DNA from 2 places in the Pseudomonas sp. G(2018) genome. Region 2 is predicted to be linked to the other one. Evidence: predicted binding sites of a transcription regulator. Region 2 holds the regulator's gene; the other holds the start of a gene.

Region 1 (14,836 bases), on a different contig from region 2:
TTCCGGCGCACTCATTTCCGGTTGCAAGTCGTAAGTGGCGACTTTAGGCGATGGAATCAGGATGCGTTCTTCGCCCGGGAAGGGTTCTTCGCGACCACCGGAGAAGAAGAAGGTTACGTGAGCGTACTTCTCGGTTTCAGCGATGCGCAGCTGGGTCTTGCCGTTTTTCGCCAGGTAGTCGCCCAGCACGTTTTCCAGGCTGCCGGCAGCGAAGGCCGACGGTGCTGGGATGCTGGCGGCGTATTGGGTCAGCATCACGAAGCCGGCCAGTTTTGGCTGGCGGCTGCGCTCGAATTCCTTGAAATCGTCTTCGACGAAGACGCGGGTCAGCTCGCGGGCACGGTCGGCGCGGAAGTTCATGAATACCACGGCGTCGCCATCTTCGACTTTCACCGGCTCGCCGATAGACGTGGCTTTGACGAACTCGTCGCTCTCGCCACGCTCGTACGCGGCTTGCAGGCCTTGCTGTGCGGTAGCGGCGTTGAATTCGCCAGCGCCGTCGATGATGAGGTTGTAAGCCTGGGACACACGGTCCCAGCGGTTGTCACGGTCCATCGCATAGTAACGACCGATGAGGCTGGCGATGCGGCCTTTGCCCAGTGCCTGGTAGGTGGCGTCGAGCAGTTCGATCGACGATTGCGCGCTTTTCGGCGGCGTGTCGCGGCCGTCGAGGAAGGCGTGCAGGTAGATATTTTTCGCGCCGCGCTTGGCGGCCAGCTCGGCCATGGCCACCAGGTGATCCTGGTGGCTGTGCACGCCGCCATCGGACAGCAGGCCCATGAAGTGCACGGCCTTGCCGGCGGCAACGGCTTTATCCACCGCGGCGCAGATGGTCGGGTTCTCGAAGAACTCGCCGTCGCGGATCGATTTGGTGACGCGAGTGAAGTCCTGGTACACAACGCGACCGGCGCCGAGGTTCATGTGGCCGACTTCGGAGTTGCCCATCTGGCCATCCGGCAAGCCGACGTCCATGCCGCTGCCCGAGATCAGGCCGTTCGGCACGGTGGCCCATAGACGGTCCAGCACGGGCTTCTTCGCTGCAAAAATCGCGTTGGATTCAGGGCTTTCACTGTGACCGAAGCCGTCGAGAATCATCAGGACCAAAGGTTTGGGCGTGGTAGTCATGGAATCCACTCTGGCTTAAGTTAAAAGAGGCGATGGAAAAAGGGAGTCGCAGTTTAAAGCGAAGTTCCGGCCACGTCACCGCCGGACGGGGTTTGGCCCACCATGGGGGCTGTGTATACTGGCCGACATTTTAACGCCCTGGAACCTCCTTCGATGGTTGCTAACCTGATTCAATTTGCCACCAATCACTACATTCTCGTCGGTATCTTCGTCGTACTGCTGGCACTGCTGATTGCCTATCAGATGCAAGGCGGCGGCCGCAGCCTGAGCACTGGCGAACTGACAGGCCTGGTCAACAAAGACGCAGGCGTGGTGATCGACATTCGCCCGAGCAAGGATTTCGCCGCCGGTCACATTGTCGGCGCGCTGAACATTCCTCACGACAAACTGGCTGCCCGCGTTGGCGAGCTGGAAAAACACAAGGCCAAGACCATCATCCTGGTCGACGCCATGGGCCAGACCGCCGGCACCCACGCTCGCGAACTGGTGAAGGCCGGCTTCACCGCCGCCAAGCTGTCCGGTGGTGTTTCCAGCTGGAAAGCCGACAATCTGCCGCTGGTGAAGTGATATGAGTCACGTCGTCGTCTATTCCAGCGATTACTGCCCTTATTGCTCGCGAGCCAAATACCTGCTCGAGAACAAAGGCGTGGCCTTCGAAGAGATCAAGGTCGATGGCAAACCGCAGGTGCGCGCCGCCATGGCTCAGAAAGCCGGACGTACGTCCGTGCCGCAGATATGGATCGGCAGCACCCACGTCGGTGGTTGTGATGATTTGTTTGCCCTGGAGCGCGCCGGCAAGCTCGACGCGATGCTCAAGGCCTGAATTCCGTACCCAATAAAAGACCCGAGATCAGAAAGGATCTGAGATGACTGACCAACAGAACACTGCAGCTAGCGAAGAAGAAACCGCACCGCAATTCTCCTTGCAGCGCATCTACGTACGTGACTTGTCCTTCGAAGCCCCGAAAAGCCCGGCGATCTTCCGCCAGCAGTGGGAGCCGAGCGTCGGTCTGGACCTGAACACCCGTCAAAAGACGTTGGAAAACGATTTTCACGAAGTCGTTCTGACCCTGTCGGTCACCGTGAAGAATGGTGAAGAAGTGGCGTTCATCGCCGAAGTGCAACAGGCCGGGATCTTCCTGATCAAGAACCTGGACGATGCTTCGATGAGCCACACCCTGGGCGCGTTCTGCCCGAACATCCTGTTCCCGTATGCCCGTGAAGCACTGGATAGCCTGGTGACCCGTGGCTCGTTCCCGGCCCTGATGCTGGCGCCAGTGAACTTCGACGCGCTGTACGCACAAGAACTGCAACGCATGCAGGCGGCTGGCGAGACGCCTACCGTTCAATAATCTGCGCTGCTGAAAATCGCGGGCAAGCCCGCTCCCACAGGATTATGCAAAACCCGTGGGAGCGGGCTTGCCCGCGATTGTTTCTGTCAGGCGAAAGTGATTTGGGACTACTTGAACCCGTTTTGACGCCAAGCCTCGTACACCGCAACCGCCACGGTATTGGACAGGTTCAGGCTGCGGCAGCCTTCACGCATCGGCAGGCGCAGGCGTTGTTCGCCGGGCAGGGCGTCCAGCACTTCGGCCGGCAGGCCCCGGCTTTCCGGACCGAACAGGAACGCATCGCCGGGGGCGAATCTGGCGTCGTGGAACGGCCGCGAGCCCTTGGTGGTGAAGGCGAATACTCGTGGGTTACCCAGGCTTTCCAGGCAGCTGGCCAGGTCCGCGTGGCGTTGCAGGGTGGCATACTCGTGATAGTCGAGGCCGGCCCGGCGCAGGCGCTTGTCGTCCATCTCGAAGCCCAGCGGTTCGATCAAATGCAGGTGGCAGCCACTGTTGGCGCACAGCCTGATAACGTTGCCGGTATTCGGCGGAATTTCTGGTTGGAAAAGGATGACGTGAAACATGCACGGCTCCGAAGGTAAAGATGAGCGGCATTCTACGCCGCAACCCGATCCTCGTTCGAAACTATTCCCGCGGGTGATGGCATCGCTGGCGATTGTCGGGGTGATGGTGGGGCTGATGATCGGTCGCCTGACCACACCCGACCCTAGCGAACTGCAGCAGGTCGAGGTGACGAATGACGGGTTGGTGGTGTGGTTCAACAACGAACCCAAGACCCACGGCGAGATCGTCGACGGCAGCGTTGCATTGCTGTTCGAAGCGCAAGGCAAGGCACAGCAAGGCCAGCTCAAACTCAACGACAAAAGCGTGAACTGGCGGGTGCGTTCGAGTGACGGGGGATTGTTGCTGACGGCGGTGGCGGCTCGGCCCCTGCAAGGGGAGTGGACCGGCAGCGAAGTCGATGACCGCTGGCGGCTGGAGATCCATCTCCGGGAGCAATAAAAGAGGGAATCCCCGGCCTGCCTGTACCAAGGTTCCCAAAACGGCAGGGTTCGCGCATGGCGTCGTGAACCCGGTGTAAAGAGGGAATCCCCGGCCTGCCTGTACCAAGGACCCCAAAACGGCAGGGCTCGTCGCTTATGCGGTGTGAGCCCGGTGTAAAGAGGGGAATCCCCGGCCTGCCTGTACCAAGGTCCCCGAAACTGGGTAGTGAACTGAATCACTGATGAGACTATTGCAGGGGGCGTGCCAGGTTTTAACAAGTTGAAACAGAAAGGCGTATAGAAATGCTGAGAGCCCTGTAATTCGGGGCTTTCGTGTTTTTTCGATAGGGGTTCGATTGCGAACGGAGGCGGGATTTCGGATCAGTTACCGTGCGCGATTGCGGTTCACGGTGCATTCGTGCGGTGCACAGTGGCCCCAAAAGATTCGCGAGCAGGCTCGCTCCCACAAGGTTCGGTGGTGTTCACTCAATAGTGAGAACACTGCAAATCCACTGTGGGAGCGAGCCTGCTCGCGAATGGGATGTGACGGTCAGTGAAGAACCAAGGCTAATTAACCCTCATCCCCCTCATCATCATCCCCACCATCAACCTTCATCCCCAATTCCTTGATCTTGCGCGTCAGGGTATTACGTCCCCAGCCCAGCAAAACCGCGGCATCCCGGCGGCGGCCCGCCGTGTGTTTGAGGGCGGTTTCGATCATGATCCGCTCGAAGGTCGGCACTGCGCTGTCCAGCAGGCTTGACTGGCCGCGGGCCAAGGCCTGGTCGGCCCACTGGCGCAGCGCCTGCTCCCAGTTGGTCACCGGTGCCGAATCCTGCGGCAGGCTCAGCAGCTCCGGTGGCAGATCACCGATGTGCACTTCGCGACCGGAAGCCATCACGGTGATCCAGCGACAGGTGTTCTCCAGCTGACGCACGTTGCCGGGCCATGGCAGGTTCTTCAGGTATTCCTCGGTTTCGTTCTTCAGCAGTTTCGGTTCGACGGCCAGTTCTTGCGCGGCGCGGCTGAGGAAGTGCTTGGCCAAGGTCGGGATGTCTTCACGACGGTCTGACAGCCGCGGGATGTGAATACGGATCACGTTGAGGCGGTGGAACAAGTCCTCACGGAATTTCCCGGCATGAACCAGGGTTTCCAGATTCTGGTGGGTCGCGGCGATGATCCGTACATCGACCTTCACCGGTACGTGTCCGCCAACCCGATAGAACTCACCGTCGGCCAATACCCGCAGCAGGCGGGTCTGGGTGTCGGCCGGCATGTCGCCGATTTCGTCGAGGAACAACGTGCCGCCATCCGCCTGCTCAAAGCGACCGCGACGCAGGTTGGCGGCACCGGTGAACGCGCCTTTTTCGTGGCCGAACAGCTCGGACTCCATCAGGTCTTTCGGGATCGCCGCCATATTCAGCGCGATAAATGGCGAAGCCGCGCGTGGACTGTGGCGGTGCAGGGCGTGGGCCACCAATTCTTTACCGGTTCCCGATTCGCCGTTGATCAGCACGGTGATGTTGGAGTGGCTCAAGCGACCGATGGCACGAAACACTTCTTGCATCGCCGGCGCTTCGCCGATGATCTCCGGGGTGCGGGTCAGGGTCGGAGCGACTTCCAGGCCTTGCTGTTCCTGGGCGTGCTGGTTGGCGCGCTTGACCAGGGAGACTGCTTCGTCGACATCGAACGGCTTGGGCAGGTATTCGAACGCGCCACCCTGGTAGGACGCGACAGCGCTGTCCAGATCGGAGTGCGCCGTCATGATGATCACTGGCAGCCGGGGGTGTTGTTCGCGAATCCGCGCCAGGAGATCCAGGCCGCTGGCGCCGGGCATGCGGATGTCGGAGATGATCACGTCCGGCTGCTGGCGCGCCAGGCGGCTCATTACGCCATCGGCGCTGTCGAAGCTTTGCGTGGTCATGCCTTCCTGCTGCAAGGCTTTTTCCAAGACCCAACGGATAGAACGGTCGTCATCGACGATCCACACGGTTTCACTACGGCTCATGTCGATGTGGCTCCTTGTTCCAGTGGCAGAAAGATCGAGAAAGTGGTGTGGCCGGGGTGGCTGTCACATTCGATCAGGCCCTGGTGCTGGCTGATGATGTTCTGGGTAATGGCCAGGCCCAGCCCGGTACCGTCCGGACGACCGCTGACCATGGGGAAGAAAATGGTTTCCTGGAGTTCCGCAGGAATGCCCGGCCCGTTGTCGATGATTTCGATCTTGGTCACCAGGCGGTGGCGCACATGGCCGATGGTGAACTGACGCATGGCGCGGGTGCGCAGGCTGATACGGCCCAGACGCAGCTCGTTCTGGCTACTGATGGCCTGCATCGCATTGCGCACGATGTTCAGCACGGCCTGGATCATCTGTTCGCGATCGATCAAAACATCGGGAATGCTCGGGTCGTAATCGCGCACCAACGTGATGCAGCCCTGGCTTTCGGCCTCGACCAGATGGCAGACGCGCTCCAGCACTTCGTGGACGTTGCACATGGCCAGCGACGGCAGCTTGTTGGAGCCGAGCATACGATCTACCAGATTACGCAGGCGGTCCGCTTCTTCGATGATGACGTTGGTGTAGTCGCGCAAGCTTTCTTCCGGCAGCTCACGGGCGAGTAACTGCGCCGCGCCACGAATACCGCCCAGCGGATTCTTGATTTCGTGGGCGAGACCGCGCACCAGCATCTTGCTGGTTTCTTGCTTCGACAGCTGTGCTTCTTCCTTGGTGATGCGCAGCAGGCGGTCGCGGGGATGTACTTCAAGCAGCAGCAGCGTGTCGCCATTGCTCAGGATCGGCGTGACCGCGTAATCCACCGTCAGGGTCTGGCCGGTGAGCGCGGTGAGCATTGCTTCACGCTTGGTGAACGGATGCGCCTGCTGAACCGCCTGACGCAACGAGTTCAGTGCCTCGGTGGATTCGGTGAACAGCTCGCTGATGAATTGACCATGGCTTCGCTGGCCGCTGATGGCCAGGAGCATCTCCGCCGCCGGGTTCATGTACTCGAGTCGCAACTCGGCGTCGAGCAGGATGGTGGCGGTCGTCAGGTTGTCGAGTAGCAAACGATGCAGTGCGTCGCTGATGGTCATTCAGGACCTCTTTTGGCGCATGGATAAAGAGCTGATGCCAGGAAACTGCAAAAACCAAACCAAGGCTCCGAAAAGAAGCGTTCAACGCCTGAAACGGGCGTTTGACGCTCGATTGCGTGGCGTTCGATCGGCCTTGGCGGGTACTTTCGAACCAAAATGGGTTGGATTTCGAGCGCGGCGCAACCATTCGCACCAATATAGTGCGCAAAGCTAAGCAAAGTTAGAAGATCGGCAGGAACCGGCTTTTTCTTCGGCTGGTTTATCGATGAGCGGACATTCCGGCCGTTGGCCGTAGTCGTCAATGGACGTGAAGACCACCGCTGACGCAGGCAATGCGAACAGGCAGGCAATCAGCAGTCAGGGCTTCAGCGCTTGTGTACCCGTTGCACGGCAAATGTCACTGTGGGGCTTTGCTGGATCACGGTTGCGCCGTCAATCACTTGCACCGCGAGGCTGTGCAGGCCACGGTCGATGTTCACCAGTTGCAGGGCCGGTACGTTGCCTGGCTGGCCGTAAGGTTTACCGTCCAGCAGAAGCCGGAACAGATGCGGGCCTTCCAGGTGTGGTTTGATCAGCACATTGACGGTAAACGTGCCGTTATTCGCGCGCAGGGCTTCGGTGGTGGGCAGGCCCGTGAGTTCGAGTACCTCGTAGGCGCTCTGAGGTTGTTCGCGGGCTTCGGCGGCGGGTGAGGGGTTGCCAGGTGGCTGGGTTTCAACGCTGTTGAGCGGTGGCAACTCGACCGGCTGAGCCTTCACGCCATCCGGCGGTTGATTGCTGTAGGCGGTGTTGCCGCCGGCATCTGTGTACTTATAGATCTGCGCTGAGGCGGGCAGGGCGATCAGTAGCAGGATGAAGAGAAAACCACGACCCATAAAATCGACCGGAAACTAAAAGCGATGGGGTGCAGCATAGGGCAGGAGGCGTGGTTGGCCTAGCTTGTAAACAATCGGATATGGATTTGCCAGCGGTCCCCTGTGGGAGCGAGCAGGCCCGCGCCCACAGGAGATCTTCAGTGATCGTTAAATCGCGGGCATAAAAAAGGCCTTCCGAAGAAGGCCTCTTTTTTACGCCGCTTGCGCAGGCGTCACTGGATCAGCAGCTGTAGTACAGGTCGTATTCCAGTGGGTGTACGAAGGTACGTACCTTGATTTCTTCTTCGCTTTTCAGAGCGATGTAAGCGTCGATGAAGTCGTCGGAGAACACGCCGCCTTTGGTCAGGAACGCACGACCTTTGTCCAGCTCTTCCAGGGCTTCTTTCAGGCTGCCGCAAACTTGTGGGATCTCTTTCGCCTCTTCAGGCGGCAGGTCGTACAGGTTTTTGTCAGCTGCGTCGCCAGGGTGGATCTTGTTCTGGATACCGTCCAGGCCAGCCATCATCAGTGCTGCGAAGCACAGGTATGGGTTGGCAGCCGGATCCGGGAAGCGCGCTTCGATACGGCGGGCTTTCGGGCTCGATACGTAAGGAATACGGATCGAAGCGGAACGGTTACGGGCCGAGTAGGCCAGCATTACCGGGGCTTCGAAGCCTGGAACCAGACGCTTGTAGGAGTTGGTCGCCGGGTTGGTGAAGCCGTTCAGGGCCTTACCGTGCTTGATGATGCCGCCGATGAAGTACAGAGCGGTATCGGACAGGCCGGCATAGCCTTCGCCTGCGAAGGTGTTCTTGCCGTCTTTCCAGATGGACATGTGAACGTGCATGCCCGAGCCGTTGTCGCCGTACAGAGGCTTAGGCATGAAGGTAGCGGTGCGGCCGTAGGCATCGGCAACGTTGTGCACGACGTACTTCAGGGTTTGGGTTTCGTCGGCTTTCTTCACCAGGGTGTTGAACTTGACGCCGATTTCGTTCTGGCCGGCAGTTGCCACTTCGTGGTGGTGAACTTCGACGGTCAGGCCCATTTCTTCCAGTGCGTTGCACATGGAGGTACGGATTTCGTGGTCGTGGTCGAACGGCGGAACCGGGAAGTAGCCACCTTTGACGCCTGGACGGTGACCTTTGTTGCCGCCTTCCACGTCCTGATCGGACATCCACGAACCTTGTTCGGAGTAGATCTTGAACATGGAACCGGAGATGTCGGACTTGAACTTCACTTGGTCAAAGATGAAGAACTCTGGCTCTGGACCAGCGAATACGGTGTCACCGATGCCGGAGGCTTTCAGGTACTCTTCGGCGCGCTTGGCGATCGCACGTGGGTCGCGGTCGTAGCCTTGCATGCTCGAAGGTTCGATGATGTCGCAGACCAGGATCAGGGTCGGCTCTTCGGTGAACGGGTCCAGTACGGCAGTGGAGTCGTCCGGCAGCAGGATCATGTCGGAGGCTTCGATGCCTTTCCAGCCAGCGATGGACGAACCGTCGAACATTTTGCCGACTTCGAAGAAGTCTTCATCCAGCGCGTCGCGAGCCGGCATGGTCACGTGGTGCTGAGTGCCGCGGGTGTCCGTGAAGCGCAGATCAATCCACTTGACGTCATGATCTTTGATGAGTTGAACCGACTTCGACATAGTGTCCTCCGGGTGGATTAGGGCGGGTAGTGGATGCCCTTAAATGTTTGTGATGCCGGCGCGAATACTCTGCCAAGGCAACCTGCCTCACAAGGGAGCAAATTGCATGCCAGTGCCCCAGCATGGGTTTTTTGCCCCAATTTCACGCTTATAGAGGTGCAAAGCGTCTTAAAGCAGAAATTCTCGCCCCTTAATGTAGCGTGGAAAGCAAAAAGTGACCTGTTTTGGTGCGCGCAAAACCTTCTGCACATTAACTGGTTAAACCTTGAGCAATTTCCGCTATAATCCGCGCCCCCCTTTTTCGGCTGGCCCAGCGCGCGCTGTTTTCATGAAACTAATCGTAAAAGTCTTTCCCGAGATCACCATCAAGAGCCGCCCGGTACGGATGCGTTTCATCCGCCAGTTGGCCAAGAACATCCGTGCCGTGCTCCGCGATCTGGACCCGGCTGTGGTGGTGAACGGCGTATGGGACAACCTCGAGCTGGAAACCCGCATCAGCGACCCCAAGGCCCTGAAAGAGATGGGTGAGCGCCTGAGCTGCATGCCCGGCATCGCGCACTTCCTGCAGATCGACGAATACCCGTTGGGCGATTTCGACGACATCGTCGAAAAATGCAAGCAGCACTACGGTGATGCACTGGCCGGGAAGATCTTCTCGGTACGTTGCAAGCGCGCCGGCAAGCACCCATTCAGCTCCATCGATATCGAGAAATATGTCGGCAGCCAGTTGCGCCGTCAGTGCGGTGCTGCCGGGATCGATCTGAAAAAGCCGGAAATCGAAGTCCGCATTGAAGTTCGCGACCAACGGTTGTTCGTGATCCACAGCCAGCACAATGGCATCGGCGGATATCCGCTGGGCGCGCTGGAGCAGACGCTGGTGCTGATGTCCGGCGGCTTCGACTCCACCGTCGCTGCCTACCAGATCATGCGCCGCGGGCTGATGGCGCATTTCTGCTTCTTCAACCTGGGCGGGCGTGCCCACGAACTGGGCGTCATGGAAGTCGCGCATTTCATCTGGAAGAAGTACGGCAGCTCGCAACGCGTGTTATTTGTCAGTGTGCCGTTCGAGGAAGTGCTGGGAGAAATTCTCGGCAAAGTCGATAACAGTCATATGGGCGTAGTATTGAAGCGTATGATGTTGCGCGCTTCCTCCCAAATTGCCGATCGACTGCACATCGAAGCGCTGGTAACTGGTGAGGCGATCTCCCAGGTGTCGAGCCAGACGTTGCCGAACCTGTCCGTGATCGACTGCGTGACCGACAAGCTGGTCTTGCGTCCGCTGATCGCCAGCCACAAGCAGGACATCATCGACACGGCCAACGAAATCGGCACTGCCGATTTTGCCCGGCACATGCCGGAGTATTGCGGGGTCATTTCGGTCAATCCGAAGACCGCCGCCAAGCGCTACCGCGTGGAGCACGAAGAGAAAGAATTCGACATGGCAGTCCTTGAGCGTGCGCTCGAGAACGCCAAGCTGGTGCCGATCGACCGCGTGATCGATGAATTGGGCCAGGACTTGCAGATTGAAGAAGTCAGCGAAGCGCTGGCCGGTCAGATCGTGATCGACATCCGCCACCCGGATGCCGCCGAGGATGACCCGCTGGAACTCGCTGGTATCGAGGTACAAACGATGCCGTTTTATGCTCTGAACGCTCGTTTCAAGGAACTGGACCCTACTCGCCAGTACCTGCTGTATTGCGACAAAGGCGTGATGAGTCGCCTGCATGCCCACCATTTGCTCAGTGAGGGGCATGCCAATGTGCGCGTTTATCGACCGAGCTAAGTGCCCGGGGCTGTTTGCCTGTGGCCTGCGTCACCGGCCCCCCGATGCCACCGTCAAGCTGTAACGGCTTTCACGGACGCTACTGTTAATCGCTGCCAAGACTTGTCAGCACACCGAATCCTCTGATCGAGATACACAAGTGATCGAAAATCTACGCAACATCGCCATCATTGCCCACGTTGACCATGGTAAAACCACCCTGGTAGACAAACTCCTGCGTCAATCCGGCACCCTGGAGCGCAACGAGCTCAACGACGAGCGCGTGATGGACTCCAACGACCAGGAAAAAGAGCGCGGTATTACCATTCTGGCGAAAAACACCGCCATCAACTGGAACGGCTACCACATCAACATCGTGGACACCCCGGGCCACGCCGACTTCGGCGGCGAAGTTGAACGCGTAATGTCGATGGTCGACTCCGTTCTGCTGCTGGTTGACGCTCAAGACGGCCCTATGCCGCAAACCCGTTTCGTGACCAAGAAGGCGTTCGAAGCCGGCCTGCGTCCAATCGTGTGCATCAACAAGGTTGACCGTCCAGGCGCGCGTCCGGACTGGGTTCTGGACCAGATCTTCGACCTGTTCGACAACCTGGGTGCCACCGAAGAACAGCTGGACTTCAAAGTCGTCTACGCCTCGGCCCTGAACGGTATTGCCGGTCTGGACCACAACGAAATGGCTGACGACATGACCCCGCTGTACCAGTCGATCGTCGACAACGTACCGGCGCCGGCTGTTGACCGCGACGGTCCGTTCCAGATGCAAATCTCCGCACTGGACTACAACAGCTTCCTGGGTGTTATCGGCGTTGGCCGTATCGCTCGTGGTCGCGTCAAACCGAACACCCCGGTTGTGGCTATCAGCGCCGACGGCAAGAAACGCAACGGTCGTATCCTGAAGCTAATGGGTCACCACGGTCTGCACCGTGTAGACGTTGAAGAAGCTGCAGCAGGCGACATCGTGTGCATCAGCGGTATGGACGAGCTGTTCATCTCCGACACCCTGTGCCAGCTGGACACCCCGGAGGCGATGAAGCCTCTGACCGTTGACGAGCCAACCGTTTCCATGACCTTCCAGGTCAACGACTCGCCATTCTGCGGTAAAGAAGGCAAGTTCGTGACTTCCCGTAACATCAAGGAACGTCTGGACAAAGAGCTGCTGTACAACGTTGCACTGCGCGTTGAAGAAGGCGACTCGGCTGACAAGTTCAAGGTTTCCGGCCGTGGTGAACTGCACCTCTCGGTACTGATCGAAACCATGCGTCGCGAAGGCTTCGAAATGGCTGTAGGCCGTCCGGAAGTGATCATCCGTCTGGTTGACGGCGTGAAGCACGAACCGTACGAAAACGTCACCATCGACCTGCCGGAAGAATCCCAGGGCAAGGTGATGGAAGAGATGGGCCTGCGTAAGGGCGACCTGACCAACATGGTGCCGGATGGCAAAGGCCGTGTACGTCTGGAATACAACATCCCTGCTCGTGGTCTGATCGGTTTCCGTAACCAGTTCCTGACCCTGACCAACGGTGCTGGCATCCTGACATCGATCTTCGACCGTTACGACGTGATGAAGTCCGGCGACATGTCCGGCCGTCAGAACGGCGTTCTGGTTTCGGTTGAAACCGGCAAGGCGCTGACCTACTCCCTGGAAACCCTGCAGGCGCGTGGCAAGCTGTTCGTTGAACACGGTCAGGAAATCTACAACGGTCAGATCGTTGGTCTGAACAGCCGTGACAACGACCTGGGCGTTAACCCTACCAAGGGCAAGAAGCTCGACAACATGCGTGCTTCGGGTAAAGACGAAACCATCGCCCTGGTTCCACCTGTTCGCTTCACCCTGGAACAGGCTCTGGAATTCATCCAGGACGACGAGCTGTGCGAAGTGACGCCTAAGTCCATCCGTCTTCGCAAGAAGATCCTGGACGAAAGCGAGCGTACCCGCGCCGCCAAGAAAGCCAAGGCGTAACTAGCCCCGGCTGAATGAAAACGCCCCCGGTCGAAAGACCGGGGGCGTTTTTGTTTGTGCTTCTTTTGCGATGCCTGGTGGCGTCGCTCTGAAACACGGCGCTTGTTTGAAGATCAGGTTTTCTGATCGGAATCGACCTCGCCGTTTTCGTTCTCCGTTTCAGGGGCGATCCCCAGGGTTCGATTGATGTCCACCCAACGCAGTGCGACCTCCACTTTTGCCTGAGCCTGGCTACGTTGCACATTGAACAGGCTACGTTCGGCATCCAGTACATCCAGCATGGAAACTGTGCCCGCCTGGTACTGCTGTCTGGTCAGATCGACGGCGCGGGCGGCGGCAGCGGTGGCCTTGTCGAGTTCGTTTTGTCGACTGACGCCTTGACCATAAGCGTGAATCGAGGTGTGTGCGTCCCGCAGAGCCTGCAGAAGACTCTGCCGGTAAGCGAGCCTGGCCTGTTCATGGCGGGCATCGCTGGCTTCAATGCGTGAGTCGATCCGGCCGAAATCGAACAGCGGCTGGAACAATTGGCTGGTCAATGACCATGGCGCTGCACCCCCTTGCTCAAACAATGCCAATGCCCTCAGGGTCAACTGAGGGTAGCGTGCGGCCTTGACGGCAACGTGGGATTCACCGGCGGCCTGCAACCGTTGTTCTGCCGCCCGCACATCCGGCCGCTCGCGGAGTACCTCGGCGGGAATCGACAGCAGCTGCGGCAGTGCGGACTCGGAAAATCCCACGGAGGGGGCAGGTGGCTCGGCAAGAAGACTGTCTATCCGAGCCTGATCGCTGGCCAGCAGGTAAGCGAGGTTGTAGCTGGCAGCCTGTGCCTGTTGCCGCGCCGTGGGTATTTCGGCCTGGGTGATCGCGACTTGGGATTCGATACGTTCCAGATCAAGTCGATTGGCCGACCCCTGCTCCAGTCGAGCACGGGTGACACGGGCGGTTTGCGCCTGGTTAACGCCTGTCTCGGTCGCGATGTCCATTAATTGCTGCGCCAGTCGGTACTGAAGGTAATTGTTGGCCACCTCCGTCATCAAACTGAGCCGCAGGCCGAGATAATCCTGCCGGGTTGCTTCCAGCTGAGCACTGGCTTCATTGCGCAGGGCTTTGAGGCGGCCGAGCAGATCCAATTCCCAGGCCAGGTCCGCGCCGTAGGAATACTGAGTGTTCGTACCCTCCAGTGCCGTTCGGGATCGACCGTACCTGGCGGCGATACCGATCTCGGGGTACAGCCCGGTGGCGGCCAGATTGTGTTGAGCGCGCACTTCCCGGACCCGTTCAACCGCTGAGGCCAGGTCCAGGTTATCGCGAAGTGCACCGGTCATGAGGCGATTGAGTACCGGGTCCTCGAAGCTTTCCCACCAGCGCTGTGCGAGGGACGCCAGGGCGGGGCCGGACTCTTTAACCGGCGCAATTTCCTGCCGGGGTATCGCGGAGTCCGATTGGCTGGCGCAACCTGTCAGGGCAGACAACAGCAGCAACGTGAGCAGAGATGTCTTTTTCATCATTTGGCATGCTCCAGATTGGCGACCTTGCGGCGTTTGTTTCCATGGAACAGGCGATCAAGCGCCAGGAACACCACGGGAGTGGTCAGCATGGTCAATACCTGGCTGAGCATCAGCCCTCCGACGATAACCACCCCCAGTGGCTCGCGCAGCTCCGCGCCGGTACCGAAAGCCAGCATCAACGGCACGGCGCCGAACAGGGCTGCCAGGGTGGTCATCAGGATCGGGCGAAAACGCGCCAGGCAGGCCTGATGGATCGCTTCCCGTGGCGACAGGTTGTGTTCGCGCTGGGCTTGCAAGGCGAAGTCGATCAGCAGGATGCCGTTTTTTTTGACGAGACCGATCAGCAGAATCAAGCCGATCAGCGCCATGACTGAAAAGTCCAGTTGCCACATCCACAGCAATACAATCGCGCCGATTCCCGCCGAGGGCAGAGTGGAAAGGATGGTCAGCGGGTGCACCAGACTTTCATAGAGCACCCCGAGAATGATGTAGACGGCAACCAGCGCAGCGAGGATCAGGAATGGTTGACTGGC
Region 2 (14,836 bases):
GACATGGAAGATGAAGAACATCAGCGCCAGGTGCTGCGCACGCTGGAGAAACAGTTGGAGCGCGATCACGCCAAGACCAACATCATCGGCATCACCGAGTTGGGCCTGGTACAGATGACGCGCAAGCGCACCCGCGAAAGCCTCGAGCAAGTGTTGTGCGAACCGTGCACCAGTTGCCAGGGCCGCGGCAAGTTGAAGACCCCGGAAACCGTTTGCTACGAAATCTTCCGTGAAATTCTCCGCGAGGCTCGCGCCTATCAGGCGGAAGGCTATCGTGTATTGGCGAACCAGAAAGTTGTCGATCGCCTGCTCGATGAAGAGTCGGGCAACGTCGCCGAGCTTGAAGGGTTCATCGGACGCACCATTCGGTTCCAGGTGGAAACCATGTATTCCCAGGAACAATACGACGTGGTGCTGCTCTGAATCGCTACGTCCTGATTTTTTCTCAACGGCTGGCCTCAGCTTTTCGCAGAACTTTTGCCATGGGAGCCAACTGACATGGAGCGTCTGACACGCATTTTGGCCGCACTGACCCGCTGGGGTCTGGGCCTGTGCGCGTTGGTTTTGGTATTGATGGCGTTGTACGTCAGCCTTGGCCGGGAACTGGCGCCGCTGGTGGCCGAATACCGTGTCGAAGTTGAAACCAGGGCCAGTGAGGCCTTGGGCATGCCACTGCAAATCGGCGAGTTGAAAGGCAGCTGGAGCGGCTTCGCGCCTATTTTGTCGGTTCACGATGTCACCGTGGGCGAGGGTGCCAACGCCCTGCACCTGGAGCATGTGCGGGTAGTGCCGGATCTATGGGGCAGTGTATTGGCGCGCGAAGTGCGCATCGCCCATCTGGAACTCAACGGCCTGAAGATCAGCCTCAAGCAAGGCGATGATGGCCAGTGGGCGCTGGAAGGCTTGCCGGTCAAGGACGATCAGCCCCTGGACCCGCAGCAGTTGCTCAATCGCATGCAGATGCTCCAGCAGTTGTCGGTTCTCGACAGCCAGATCACCTTGCAGCCGTGGGGAGCGTCGCCACTGACGCTGACTTACGTCGGCCTGAATCTGAAAACCGGTGTCACGCGTCAGCGACTTGATGCCCGCCTGACGCTGCCTGACGGGCAACCGCTGGCCATGAGCCTGCGCACGCGCATACGTGCCAGCCATTGGAAGGACGCTGAAGCCCAGGTTTACCTGAGCCTGCCGCAAAGCGACTGGTCGAAATGGCTGCCCGAGAGCATCAGCCAGCAATGGAATTTCTCCGAGATAAAGGCCGGCGGCGAGCTGTGGGCGACCTGGGGCAAGGGCGAGTTGCAAAGCGCAGCGGTGCGTTTGAATGCGCCGCAACTCAAGGGCGCCTATGCCGAACGCAAACCGGTCCAGATCAACAATCTGGCGCTCAATGGCTATTTCCAGCGCAACGCCGAAGGCATGCTGGTGACGGTCGATTCCCTGGCGATGAACCTCGGCGAGACCCGCTGGGAATCGCGTCTGCAGTTCAAGCAAACCACAGCCACTGACAAGTCGGAGGCGCTCTGGCATTTGCAGGCCGACCGCCTCGAACTTACCCCGCTCACGCCGCTGCTCAATGCCTTGGCGCCACTGCCTGAAGGCCTTGCAACGGTGGTCGAGCGACTCAAGGTCACCGGCGGGCTGCGCAATGTCCTGATCGACGTGCGGCCCAATGCCACGGATGACAGCAAATTCAGCTTCGCCGCCAACCTTGACCGGGTCGGTTTCGACGCCTATCACGGTGCGCCAGCGGCGCGAAACATCACGGGCAGCATCAGCGGTGACCTTGGGCAGGGCGAGTTGCGCATGGACAGCAAGGATTTCATGCTGCACCTGGACCCGATTTTCGCCAAGCCATGGCAGTACATTCAGGCCAATGCCCGCCTGACCTGGAAGCTCGACAAAGAAGGCTTTACCCTGATCGCGCCGTACCTGAAGGTGTTGGGCGAAGAGGGCAAGATTGCCGGCGATTTCCTGATCCGCCTGCATTTCGACCACACCCAGGAAGACTACATGGACCTGCGGGTCGGTCTGGTGGAGGGGGACGGTCGTTACACCGCCAAATACCTGCCGGCGGTGCTCAGCCCGGCGCTGGACGAATGGTTGCGTACGGCGATTCTCAAAGGTGCAGTGGATCAGGGCTTCTTCCAGTACCAGGGGTCGTTGAACCACGGCGCAGCCGAGACAGCGCGCAGTATCAGTCTGTTTTTCAAGGTGCACGATGCCGAATTGGCCTTCCAGCCGGGCTGGCCCCATGTCAGCAAGGTGACCGGTGATGTGTTCGTTGAAGACAGCGGCGTGCGGATCCTGGCCAGCAAGGGGCAATTGCTCGATACCCAGGTCCGCGACATTTACGTCAATATCCCCCATGTGCCGGACGGGCAAAGCCCCCACCTGTTTCTCGACGGGGCGTTTGCCGGAGGTTTGGGCGACGGTCTGAAAATTCTTCAAACAGCGCCGATCGGCACTGCCGAGACCTTTGCCGGTTGGGAAGGCGAGGGGGATCTGCAAGGCAAGCTCAAGCTTGATATTCCGTTGGCCAAGGGCGAGCAACCGAAAATCCTGGTTGACTTCAAGACAGCCAAGGCCCGCCTGAAACTGGCCGAACCGTCACTGGAGCTGACGCAGCTCAAGGGCGATTTCCGCTTCGACAGCGCCAAAGGGCTGAGCGGGAAAAACATCACCGCCCGAGCGTTCGACAAACCGGTAAGCGCGCAGATTTTCGCCGATGGTCGCGAAGGCAAGCTCAACACCCGGGTCAACGCTTCGGGGCAGGTCGAAGTCAAAAAGCTCACGGAGTGGCTGAGCGTTACCCAGCCGTTGCCGGTCAGCGGCGTGATCCCCTACCAGTTGCAACTGACCCTCGATGGCGCTGATAGCCAGCTGATGGTCAACTCCAGTCTTAAGGGCGTGACCCTGGACTTACCGGCGCCGTTCGGCCTGGCGGCGGATGCCGGGCGTGACACGACGTTCCGCATGACGCTGCAAGGCGCGGAGCGACGCTATTGGGTGAATTACGGTGAGTTGGCGAACTTCACCTTTGCCGCACCGACGGGCAATTTTTCCGATGGGCGAGGTGAATTGTTTCTGGGCAACGGTAATGCGATGTTGCCTGGCGCCAAGGGCCTGCGGGTGCGCGGTGTGCTGTCGGAACTGGACGTCGGCCCGTGGCAGGATCTGTTGGGCAAGTATGCCGGGCAGGACCCCGGAGGCAGCGCCAAGCAGTTACTCAGCGGCGCGGATTTCAAGGTCGGCAAGCTTGTCGCCCTCGGCACGACGCTGGATCAGGCGTCGGTGCAGTTGACGCGTAAACCGACTGCCTGGGCCTTGCAGCTGGACAGTCAGCAGGTCAAGGGCAATGCCAGCTTCCCTGATGCGAAAGCTGCACCGATGGTGATCAATCTGCAAACCGTGCGTCTGCCGGCACCGGACCCGACGGTACTGGCCGATGAGAACTCGCCGGACCCGCTGGCCTCGGTGGATCCAAGCAAGATCCCGGCGATGGATATCACCATCAATCAGCTGTACCAGGGCAATGACCTGGTGGGTGCCTGGTCGCTGAAAGTGCGCCCGACGGCCAAGGGCATTGCTCTGAACTCACTGGACATGGGCCTCAAAGGCATATTGTTGCAGGGCAGCGGCGGCTGGGAAGGTGTGCCCGGCGCCAGCACAAGCTGGTACAAGGGGCGGATCAGCGGCAAGAACCTCGCGGACGTACTCAAGGGCTGGGGCTTTGCGCCAAGTGTCACCAGTCAGGAATTCCATATGGATGTCGATGGCCGTTGGCCCGGCTCACCGGCCTGGCTGGCCTCCAAGCGTTTTTCCGGCACCCTCGATGCTTCGATGAAGGAAGGCCAGTTTGTTGAAGTCGAGGGCGGTGCCCAGGCGTTGCGGGTGTTTGGCTTGCTCAACTTCAACTCCATTGGCCGGCGTTTGCGCCTGGACTTCTCCGATCTGTTCGGCAAAGGCTTGAGCTATGACAGGGTCAAGGGGCTGCTGGTGGCGACCAACGGCGTGTACGTGACCCGCGAGCCGATCCAGATGACGGGGCCGTCGAGCAATGTTGAACTCAACGGTACCCTGAATCTGGTTGGTGATCAGATCGATGCCAAATTGCTGGTGACCTTGCCGGTGACCAACAACTTGCCGATTGCCGCCCTGATCGTCGGTGCACCTGCCATTGGCGGGGCGCTGTTCCTGATCGACAAGTTGATCGGCGATCGCGTCGCCCGTTTCGCCAGCGTGAAATACACCGTCAAAGGGCCGTGGAAAGATCCGAAAATCACCTACGACAAGCCTTTTTGAGTTCTTTTTTGCACAGCCACTCGCCGGGGCTATGGAGTAGCATGGCGGCCTGCCCTTGTGAAAAGCGAAGTTGGAGCGCGCCATGTCTGTAGCGGTGATTCAAATGGTCAGCCAGAGCGATGTGCCGGCCAACCTGGTTCAGGCGCGTCGCCTGCTTGAACAGGCCGCGGCCTCAGGTGCGGTGCTGGCCGTGCTGCCGGAAAACTTCGCCGCCATGGGCCGCCGTGATATCGCCGACATCGGTCGCGCCGAGGCGTTGGGCGAAGGCCCGATCCTGCCCTGGTTGAAACAGACCGCACGTGACCTCAAGTTATGGATAGTGGCCGGCACTTTGCCCTTACCGCCGGTGGATCAACCGACGGCCAAAGCGCACGCCTGTTCGTTGCTGGTGAATGATCAAGGCGAAACGGTGGCGCGCTACGACAAACTGCACCTGTTTGACGTGGACGTGGCGGACAATCGCGGCCGTTATCGCGAATCCGATGACTATGCTTATGGCAGTGGGGTCGTGGTCGCGGACACGCCGGTGGGGCGAGTCGGCCTGACGGTCTGTTATGACTTGCGCTTTCCGGAGCTCTACAGCGAATTGCGTGCTGCCGGCGCGGAACTGATTACCGCGCCGTCGGCCTTTACCGCCGTGACCGGCGCCGCGCACTGGGACGTGCTGATTCGCGCAAGGGCCATCGAAACCCAGTGTTATGTACTCGCGGCTGCCCAGGGTGGGACGCATCCGGGGCCGCGGGAAACCTGGGGGCATGCGGCCATTGTCGATCCATGGGGTCGAGTGCTGGCGCAACAGGATCAAGGCGAGGCCGTGCTGCTGGCCGAACGCGACAGCAGCGAACAGGCGTCCATCCGGGCGCGGATGCCGGTGTCCAGTCACCGGCGCTTTTTCTCGCAGGGCGCTCAGCGGCCTGCATCAGAACGACGAATTTAAGGCGTAAAGCATATGAGCGAGTTGTTGTCCTCAGTCAGTGAGCACCTCCTGGCGCCCGGCGGCGTAACGATCGAAAGCCTGCAAGGTGTACTCGGCGATCTGGCCGGGCCGGGTATCGATGCCGCCGACCTGTATTTCCAGGGGCAGATTTCCGAGTCCTGGGCGCTGGAAGACGGCATCGTCAAGGAAGGCAGCTTCAACCTTGACCAGGGAGTGGGCGTGCGGGCGCAATCGGGTGAAAAAACCGGTTTCGCCTACAGCAACGCGATCACCCTCGAAGCTCTGGGCGCGGCGGCCCGTGCCGCCCGTTCGATTTCCCGGGCCGGGCAGAACGGCACGGTGCAAGCATTCACCACCCAGGATGTCGCGCAGTTGTACGCGCCGGACAATCCCCTGGAAGTGCTGAGCCGTGCCGAGAAAGTCGATCTGCTCAAGCGCATCGATGCAGCCACTCGCGCGCTCGATCCGCGTATCCAGCAAGTCACCGTGAGCATGGCCGGTGTCTGGGAACGGATTCTGGTGGCGTCCACCGACGGTGGTCTGGCGGCGGATGTACGGCCACTGGTGCGCTTCAATGTCAGTGTGATCGTCGAGCAGAATGGCCGTCGCGAGCGCGGTGGCCATGGCGGTGGCGGTCGTACCGATTACCGTTACTTCCTCGCCGAAGACCGCGCCATGAGCTATGCCCGTGAAGCGTTGCGTCAGGCGCTGGTCAATCTGGAAGCCATTCCTGCGCCTGCCGGTACCTTGCCGGTGGTACTCGGTTCCGGTTGGTCAGGTGTGTTGTTGCACGAAGCGGTCGGCCACGGTCTGGAAGGCGACTTCAATCGAAAGGGCAGCTCGGCTTATAGCGGGCGCATGGGTGAGAGGGTTGCCTCCAAACTTTGCACCATTGTCGACGACGGCACCTTGTCCGGGCGTCGTGGCTCATTGAGCGTTGACGATGAAGGCACCCCGACCGAGTGCACCACGCTGATCGAAAACGGCGTGCTCAAGGGGTATATGCAGGACAAGCTCAATGCGCGCCTGATGGGTGTGGCCCGCACCGGTAACGGACGTCGAGAATCCTATGCGCATCTGCCGATGCCACGCATGACCAACACCTACATGCTGGCCGGCGAAAGCGACCCGGCGGAAATCATCGCTTCGGTGAAGAGGGGCATCTACTGCGCGAACCTCGGCGGTGGCCAGGTCGATATCACCAGCGGCAAGTTCGTGTTCTCCACCAGCGAGGCGTACCTGATCGAAGATGGCAAGATCACCGCCCCGGTCAAAGGTGCGACCTTGATCGGCAACGGCCCGGAAGCCATGAGCAAAGTGTCGATGGTCGGCAACGATCTGGCGCTGGACAGCGGCGTGGGAACGTGCGGCAAGGATGGGCAGTCGGTGCCGGTGGGTGTCGGCCAGCCAACGCTGAAGATTGATGCGATTACCGTGGGTGGCACGGGCTCGTAAGGATGGAGCTGCGGGTGAGTCGCGCGGCGACTCACCCGGTCCGGGATTCAACGCAAACCGCGTTGAGTCTCGTCCAGCTCACGGATGTACTTGAAGATTTTACGGCTGGAAGCAGGAGGCTTGTTTTGTGCAACCTCGTGCTGTGCCTGGCGGATCAGGGAACGCAGTTGCTGGCGATCGGCGTCGGGGTAGTCGACGACGAATTTTTCCAGAACGGCATCGTCACCGGCTATCAGGCGATCACGCCAGCGCTCCAGGTTATGGAAGCGCTCGTTGTACTGGCGAGTGGAGGCATCGAGTTGATCGAGCAAAACCAGAATGGCGTCAGTGTCCTGATCGCGCATCAGTTTGCCGATGAACTGAAGGTGCCGTTTACGCGCGATGTTCGCGGTGTGCTTGGGCGCATCGGCCAGGGCCCGGCGCAAGGCGTCGGTCAAGGGCAGTTTTGCCAGCAAGTCAGGCTTGAGTGTTGTGAGGCGCTCGCCGAGGTCAACCAGAGCATGCAGCTCGCGTTTGACCTGGGATTTGCTTTTTTCTCCCGTATCGAGGGAGTCGTCGTAAGAATCAACCATGGTGGCCGTCCGCAAAGAAACGCCGCCATGATAACCAGTCGGGGGCCGCTTGTCCGGCCCGGTCGCTCGATGACCGTCACCGAAAGCAGAATTTGAGTGGAGAACAGCATGAGTGCAGTTGAAAGCGTCGGCCCACAAGCATTGCCGGCACTGCAAGAACAAGTCGAGCAGATCATCGCTGAAGCCAAGCGCCAGGGCGCGAGTGCCTGTGAGGTGGCGGTATCCCTGGAGCAGGGCCTGTCGACCTCGGTGCGCCAGCGTGAAGTCGAAACCGTTGAATTCAACCGCGATCAGGGCTTCGGCATCACCTTGTACGTCGGCCAGCGCAAGGGCTCGGCCAGCACTTCGGCCAGTGGTCCGGAGGCGATTCGTGAAACCGTTGCGGCGGCATTGGCCATCGCCAAACACACCTCTGAAGATGAAGCCTCGGGCCTGGCCGATGCGGCACTGATGGCCAGGGACCTGCAGGATTTCGATCTTTTCCACGAATGGGACATCACCCCGGAGCAAGCCATCGAAAAAGCCTTGCTCTGCGAAGCGGCGGCATTCGATGCCGACGCACGGATCAAGAACGCCGATGGCACTACCCTGAGTACGCATCAAGGCTGCCGTGTGTACGGCAACAGCCACGGGTTTATCGGCGGTTATGCATCGACCCGGCACAGCCTGAGCTGCGTGATGATCGCCGAGGCCGATGGCCAGATGCAGCGTGATTACTGGTACGACGTGAACCGTCAGGGCAATTTGCTGGCGGATCCGGTGAGCATCGGCCAGCGTGCCGCGCAACGGGCGGCGAGTCGCCTGGGGGCGCGTCCGGTACCCACCTGCGAAGTGCCGGTGCTGTTTTCCGCCGAGCTGGCCGGCGGTCTGTTCGGCAGTTTCCTGTCGGCGATTTCCGGTGGCAGCCTGTACCGCAAATCCTCGTTCCTCGAAGGCACGCTGGGGCAGAAGCTGTTTCCGGAGTGGCTGACCATCGATGAACGCCCGCACCTGATGCGTGCCCTGGGCAGTGCGGCGTTCGATGGTGATGGCCTGGCAACCTACGCCAAGCCATTCGTCGAAAAAGGCGAGTTGGTGTCCTACATCCTCGGCACCTACTCCGGTCGCAAACTCGGCATGCCGAGTACCGCTAATGCCGGCGGCGTGCATAACCTGTTTGTCACCCACGGTGATGAAGACCAGGCCGCCTTGCTGCGACGCATGGGCCGTGGACTGCTGGTGACCGAGCTGATGGGGCAGGGTTTGAACATGGTCACCGGCGATTATTCCCGTGGCGCGGCGGGTTACTGGGTCGAGAACGGTGAAATCCAGTTCGCGGTCCAGGAAGTGACCATCGCCGGCAACATGCGCGATATGTTCAAGCAAATCCTTGCCGTGGGTAACGACCTGGAACTGCGCAGCAACATTCGTACGGGGTCGGTGCTGATCGAGCGGATGACGGTCGCCGGTAGCTGACCTCCAGCCGCAGCATAAAAAAGGCGCGCTACCCATCGGGTGGCGCGCCTTTGGGCCATCGATGGGCATTGCCTTGCAGGATGTGCCGGAGGGATTGGTGATTGCCCTGGTTCTGGCCGGGGCAGGGATGTCGCGGTTCAAGGCATTCCTGATCGGTGCCGCGTCAGGTCTGGTCGAGCCGGTGTTTGCTCTGTTGTGCGCATGGCTGGTGAGCCTGGCCGAGCTGCTGTTGCCTTTGGGCCTGGCATTGGCCGCCGGGGCCATGTTGCTGGTGGTCACCCATGAAGTCATTCCCGAGTCGCGGCGGCACGGTCACGACAGGCTGGCCAGCCTTGGGTTGCTGGTCGGGTTCTGTTTGATGATGGTGATGGATACCGCGTTAGCGTAAAAAAGATCGCAGCCTGCGGCAACTCCTGCGAATCAGGTGCAGGAGCTGCCGCAGGCTGCGATCTTTTGACGTTATTCGCCTTCGTCGAAGTAGTTATTGATCAAGGCCACCAGCGCATCCATCGCTTCCTGCTCCTGTTCGCCTTCCGTACTCAGATGGATTCTGGTGCCCTTGCCGGCGGCGAGCATCATCATGGCCATGATGCTTTTGCCGTCGACGGTGGATTCTGGTGTGCGTCCAACCCTGATCGTGCATTCCTTGAATTGGCCGGCAACCCCAACGAACTTTGCAGACGCCCGGGCATGCAAGCCCAGCTTATTGATGATTTCGATTTCCAGAGCAGGCATCGCGATGTGAATCCTTTAACTGAGGTCGCGGTGGCGGACCTGGACGTTCTTCAGGGATTGCTGCAGGGTCTTGCCCAGACGTTCGGTCAGGTAGACAGAGCGGTGATGCCCGCCGGTGCAACCGATGGCGATGGTGACATACGCGCGGTTGCTGGCAGCAAAGCGGGGTAACCATTTGAGCAGATAGGTGGAGATGTCCTGGAACATCTCTTCGACATCCGGCTGTGCCGCCAGGTACTCGGCAACCGGCTGATCGAGTCCGGACTGCGCGCGTAACTCCGGTTTCCAGTAAGGATTGGGCAAGCAGCGCACATCGAACACCAGGTCGGCGTCGACCGGCATGCCACGCTTGAAGCCGAAAGACTCCACCAGGAACGCTGTTCCGGGCTCCGGCTGGTTCAGCAGGCGCAGCTTGATGGTATCGCGCAGCTGATACAGGTTCAGGTTGGTGGTATTGACCTTGAGATCGGCCAGGTCGGCAATGGGGCCGAGCAGGTTCGTTTCGTCCGCGATGGCTTCGGCCAGCGAGCGATTGGCGCTGCTCAGCGGGTGGCGACGGCGGGTTTCCGAGAAGCGTTTGAGCAGGGTTTCTTCGTCGGCATCCAGATACAGCACATCGCACTGGATGTGACGGCTGCGTACTTCTTCCAGCAGCTCGGGAAACCGCGATAGGTGGCTTGGCAGGTTGCGCGCATCGATGGATACGGCAACCAGCGGCTGTGACAGCTCGGTATGAATCAACGCGCGTTCGGCCAGTTCCGGCAGCAACCCGGCAGGCAGGTTGTCGATGCAGTAGTAGCCGTTGTCCTCGAGTACATCGAGGGCGGTACTTTTACCTGAGCCGGAGCGGCCGCTGACGATGATCAAGCGCATGATTACTGCCCGTTTTGCTCGTCCAGGACAACCTGATACAAGGCTTGATTGCTCGGGGCGCTGCGCAGTTTGTCGCGCACGTCCTTGCGGTCGAGCATGCTGGCAATCTGACGCAACAACTCAAGGTGCGCATCGGTGGCAGCTTCCGGGACCAGTAGTACAAACAGTAGGTCAACCGGGGCGCCGTCGATGGCGTCGAAATCTATAGGGGCGTCCAGGTGCATCAAGGCACTGATGGGCGCGTTGCAACCCTTGAGGCGGCAATGAGGAATGGCTATGCCGTTGCCAAAACCAGTCGAGCCGAGTTTTTCGCGGGCGATCAAAGCCTCGAAGACATCTTGCATCTCCAGATCCGGCACTTCGCGATGGATAAGGTTGGCAATTTGCTCGAGGGCTTTCTTTTTGCTGCCGCCCGGCACGTTCACCAGGGAACGGCCGGGGGTCAGGATGCTTTCAAGTCGGATCATGGGTTGGGAGTGTTAACGACCGGTAGCGCCCTGGAGGAGGCTCTGGGTCTTTTCCTTATGCTTTTTGAGTTGTTTATCCAGCTTGTCGGTCAAGGCGTCGATCGCCGCGTACATATCGGTATGTTCCGCGTTCGCGACCACTTCATTGCCGGGAATATGCAGCGTGGCTTCGATTTTCTGCTTCAGCTTTTCGACCGTCATCGTGACCTGCACGTTGGTGATCTTGTCGAAATGTCGCTCCAATCGTTCGAGTTTTTCGCCGATGTAGGTGCGAAGAGGTTCGGTCACTTCCAGTTGGTGTCCACTGATGTTGACTTGCATACAGCTTCTCCTTCGTTGCCAGTGCATAAAGCGGCAGATCCGATGATCTGCCACTGGAACGCTGTGGCGTGGCTCTACATCAACCGCTTGCGTTCGCTCGAAGGCGCGATCCCGAGGGATTCGCGGTACTTGGCGACGGTGCGGCGAGCCACCTGAATGCCTTGTGCCTCCAGTAAACCAGCGATCTTGCTGTCACTCAACGGCTTTTTCTGATTTTCCGCAGCAACCAGTTTTTTGATGATCGCGCGGATCGCCGTGGACGAGCATTCGCCGCCTTCGGAGGTGCTGACGTGACTGGAGAAAAAGTATTTCAGTTCATAGATACCCCGGGGGGTATGCATGAATTTCTGCGTGGTCACCCGTGAGATCGTCGACTCGTGCATGCCGACCGCTTCAGCGATGTCATGCAGGACCAGCGGCTTCATCGCCTCGTCGCCATACTCCAGGAAACCGCGCTGATGCTCGACAATCTGGGTGGCTACTTTCATCAGGGTTTCGTTGCGGCTTTGCAGGCTCTTGATGAACCAGCGGGCCTCCTGCAGCTGATTGCGCATGAAGGTGTTGTCGGCACTGGTATCGGCGCGGCGCACGAAGCCGGCGTATTGGGCATTGACTCGCAGCCGTGGCACCGACTCCTGATTGAGTTCAACCAGCCAGCGCTCGTTGTCCTTGCGCACGATCACGTCGGGGACCACATATTCGGCTTCGGTAGACTCGATCTGCGAGCCTGGGCGCGGATTGAGGCTCTGGACCAGTTCGATCACCTGGCGCAGTTCGTCTTCCTTGAGCTTCATGCGGCGCATCAGCTGGCTGTAGTCACGGCTGCCGAGCAAGTCGATGTAATCGGTGACCAGGCGTTTGGCTTCGGCCAGCCAGGGTGTTTTGGCTGGCAGTTGGCGCAATTGCAGCAGCAGGCATTCACCCAGGTTACGGGCGCCGATGCCGGCGGGTTCGAATTGCTGGATGCGGTGCAGGACGGCTTCGATTTCGTCCAGTTCGATGTCCAGTTCCGGATCGAAGGCTTCGAGGATTTCCTCGAGCGTTTCGTCCAGATAACCCTGATTGTTGATGCAGTCGATCAGGGTCACGGCAATCAGCCGGTCGGTGTCGGACATCGGGGCCAGGTTCAATTGCCAGAGCAGGTGGCTTTGCAGGCTTTCGCCGGCTGATGTGCGGGTGGTGAAGTCCCACTCGTCGTCATCGTTGCTGGGAAGGCTGCTGGCGCTGGTCTGGTAGACGTCTTCCCATGCCGTATCGACGGGAAGTTCGTTGGGGATGCGTTCGTTCCAGTCGCCTTCGTCGAGGTTATCAACCGTCGGCGCGCTTTCCTGGTAGGAGGGTTCCTGGATGTCGGTGTTGGGCTTCTGTTCGGCGTTGTCGGCCAAGGGGTCCGTGTTGTCGAAGTCGTCGCCTTCTTCCTGGCGCTCGAGCATCGGATTGGACTCCAGGGCCTCCTGGATTTCCTGCTGCAGGTCCAGGGTCGACAATTGGAGCAGGCGGATGGCCTGTTGCAGCTGCGGTGTCATCGTCAGCTGCTGGCCCATTCTCAAGACTAGCGATGGTTTCATGGCAGGGGCTTAACACCTTATTCGCCGGCGCACATGCGCCATCCACTACAGGGGCGCCGGAGCGCCAAACATAAGCAAATTATATGCCCGAAGTTGCGGTGTTTGCCTAGAGCGCTGTAACAATAAAAAAGTATTGATTTTTTATCGAGACAAGCGCTCGGTCGACTAGCCAGCACTTCAGTGCTTACAGGCGGAACTCATGGCCCAGGTACACTTCCTTGACCAGGTCGTTGGCCAGGATGGTGTCGGAGTCGCCTTCGGCGATCAGTTGGCCATCGTTGACGATGTAGGCTGTTTCGCAGATATCCAGGGTTTCACGGACGTTGTGGTCAGTGATCAGCACGCCAATGCCCTTGGCCTTGAGGTGGTGGATGATCTGTTTGATGTCGCCCACCGAAATCGGGTCCACGCCGGCGAAGGGTTCGTCGAGCAGGATGAATTTCGGGTTGGTGGCCAGTGCGCGGGCGATTTCCACGCGGCGGCGTTCGCCACCGGACAGGCTCATACCGAGGTTGTCGCGGATGTGGCTGATGTGGAACTCCTGCAGCAGGCTTTCCAGCTCCTGACGACGATCGGCCTTGTCGAGTTCCTTGCGGGTCTCGAGGATGGCCATGATGTTGTCGGCCACCGACAGTTTGCGGAAGATCGACGCTTCTTGCGGCAGATAGCCGATACCGGCCTTCGCACGACCGTGCATAGGCTGGTGGCTGACGTCCAGGTCGTCGATCAGGACGCGGCCTTGATCGGCCCGTACCAGGCCAACGATCATGTAGAAGCAGGTGGTCTTGCCGGCGCCGTTGGGGCCAAGCAGGCCGACGATCTGACCGCTGTCGATGGACAGGCTGACGTCACGCACGACCTGGCGGCTCTTGTAGCTCTTGGCCAGATGCTGAGCTTTCAGAGTTGCCATTACTGGGCCTTTTGCTCGTCGGTTTTCTTTTTCGGCTGGATCACCATGTCGATGCGTGGGCGCGCTTCGGTGACTTTGCTGCCTGTGGCGCGACCGGCGCTGGCCAGCTTTTTAACGGTGTCGTAGACGATTTTTTCGCCCTGGGTGACGTTGTTGTCCTTGTCGACGACTTTGGCGCGATCGATCAGCACGACGCGGTTTTGCGTTGCGTGATACTGGATGGTCACGCCCCAGCCTTGAACCGGCTTGGCATCGCCCGCGGTTTGCACTTGTTCGAAGTAGGCGAGGTTGCCCACGGACGTCACCACATCGATATCGCCGTTAGGTGCGCGGGTCATGGTCACTTTGTTGCCGGTGACCTTCATCGAGCCTTGGGTGATGATCACGTCGCCCGTGTAGGTGGCGATACCGTTCTTGTCGTCCAGCTGGGCGTCGTCGGCCTGAATGCGGATAGGCTGCTGTTGGTCATCCGGCAGGGCCCAGGCGCTCACGCTTCCCAGTGCTGCGCCCAGACTGAGCAAAATAGGGAGGGTTTTAACGAGCCTCATACTGTCCTCTTACGTTCGAGAGCAGGTGTATCCTGCTTTCTTTCAAGTACGCTTTCATTCCGTTGCCTGTCGATACGCCGCCAGCGCCGTCGATTCTAACGGGTTGCTCGGTCTGCGCATATTGCTTCTGCGGGAACACTGTCATGCGAGTGGTGGTGATCAGGGTCCTGCGGTTTTTCTCGTCGAAACGCGTGATACGTACCGAATCGATCAGCTCGACCTGTGTGCCGTCGGGATTGACTTCGCCCTTTTCGCTCTGGACGTGCCACGGGAACTCGGTGCCGCGGAACATGTTCAAGTCGGGATTGGTCAGCAAGGTCACTTCGGTGACTTTGAGGTGTTCGACCTTGTCCGACGTCATTTCGTATTGCAGTTTGCCGTCCGGCAGGAACTGCACGCTGTGGGCGTTGATGGCGTAATAGTCGATTGCGCTGTTGTCGACTTGCGCAACAGGCTTGTCGAGGAAGCGTTCCGGGCTGATGTTCCAGTAGCCGACCGCGGCGAAAATCGCCGCGATGCAACCGAATACCAGGATGTTGCGGATCTTTTTGCTCAGCATGTCTGGCTCACAGGTACGCGGCATTGGCCGCATCGAGGCGGCCCTGGGCGCGCAGGATCAATTCGCAGAATTCGCGGGCGGCACCTTCGCCGCCGCGGGCCTGGGTGATGCCATGGGCGTGTTCGCGCACGAAA

The links. The regulator sigma-54, encoded in region 2, starts transcription at its own class of promoters, with help from an activator protein. The targets are predictions, from matches to a motif close to ANTGGCATNNANNTTGCTNT.
Region 1: the regulator sigma-54 is predicted to act here: its motif matches at 9,147-9,166, upstream of glnA (type I glutamate--ammonia ligase).

What each region holds. Positions count from the first base shown of each region.
Region 1 is NZ_SCOO01000002.1:38,204-53,039, forward strand. It holds gene gpmI (2,3-bisphosphoglycerate-independent phosphoglycerate mutase) at 1-1,125, opposite strand, end outside; gene FFS64_RS02295 (rhodanese-like domain-containing protein) at 1,279-1,692, shown strand; gene grxC (glutaredoxin 3) at 1,694-1,948, shown strand; gene secB (protein-export chaperone SecB) at 1,992-2,477, shown strand; gene FFS64_RS02310 (tRNA (cytidine(34)-2'-O)-methyltransferase) at 2,585-3,040, opposite strand; gene FFS64_RS02315 (hypothetical protein) at 3,039-3,479, shown strand; gene ntrC (nitrogen regulation protein NR(I)) at 4,032-5,468, opposite strand; gene glnL (nitrogen regulation protein NR(II)) at 5,465-6,550, opposite strand; gene FFS64_RS02335 (DUF4124 domain-containing protein) at 6,916-7,425, opposite strand; gene glnA (type I glutamate--ammonia ligase) at 7,646-9,052, opposite strand; gene thiI (tRNA uracil 4-sulfurtransferase ThiI) at 9,381-10,835, shown strand; gene typA (translational GTPase TypA) at 10,975-12,795, shown strand; gene FFS64_RS02360 (efflux transporter outer membrane subunit) at 12,909-14,300, opposite strand; gene FFS64_RS02365 (efflux RND transporter permease subunit) at 14,300-14,836, opposite strand, start outside.
Region 2 is NZ_SCOO01000015.1:50,286-65,121, forward strand. It holds gene rng (ribonuclease G) at 1-423, shown strand, start outside; gene FFS64_RS16170 (YhdP family protein) at 499-4,302, shown strand; gene FFS64_RS16175 (carbon-nitrogen hydrolase family protein) at 4,385-5,239, shown strand; gene tldD (metalloprotease TldD) at 5,252-6,694, shown strand; gene yjgA (ribosome biogenesis factor YjgA) at 6,742-7,266, opposite strand; gene pmbA (metalloprotease PmbA) at 7,375-8,721, shown strand; partial or broken gene FFS64_RS16195 (ZIP family metal transporter) at 8,768-9,109, shown strand; gene FFS64_RS16200 (HPr family phosphocarrier protein) at 9,181-9,456, opposite strand; gene rapZ (RNase adapter RapZ) at 9,472-10,329, opposite strand; gene ptsN (PTS IIA-like nitrogen regulatory protein PtsN) at 10,332-10,796, opposite strand; gene hpf (ribosome hibernation-promoting factor, HPF/YfiA family) at 10,809-11,117, opposite strand; gene FFS64_RS16220 (RNA polymerase factor sigma-54) at 11,192-12,685, opposite strand; gene lptB (LPS export ABC transporter ATP-binding protein) at 12,870-13,595, opposite strand; gene lptA (lipopolysaccharide transport periplasmic protein LptA) at 13,595-14,143, opposite strand; gene lptC (LPS export ABC transporter periplasmic protein LptC) at 14,130-14,702, opposite strand; gene FFS64_RS16240 (HAD family hydrolase) at 14,710-14,836, opposite strand, start outside.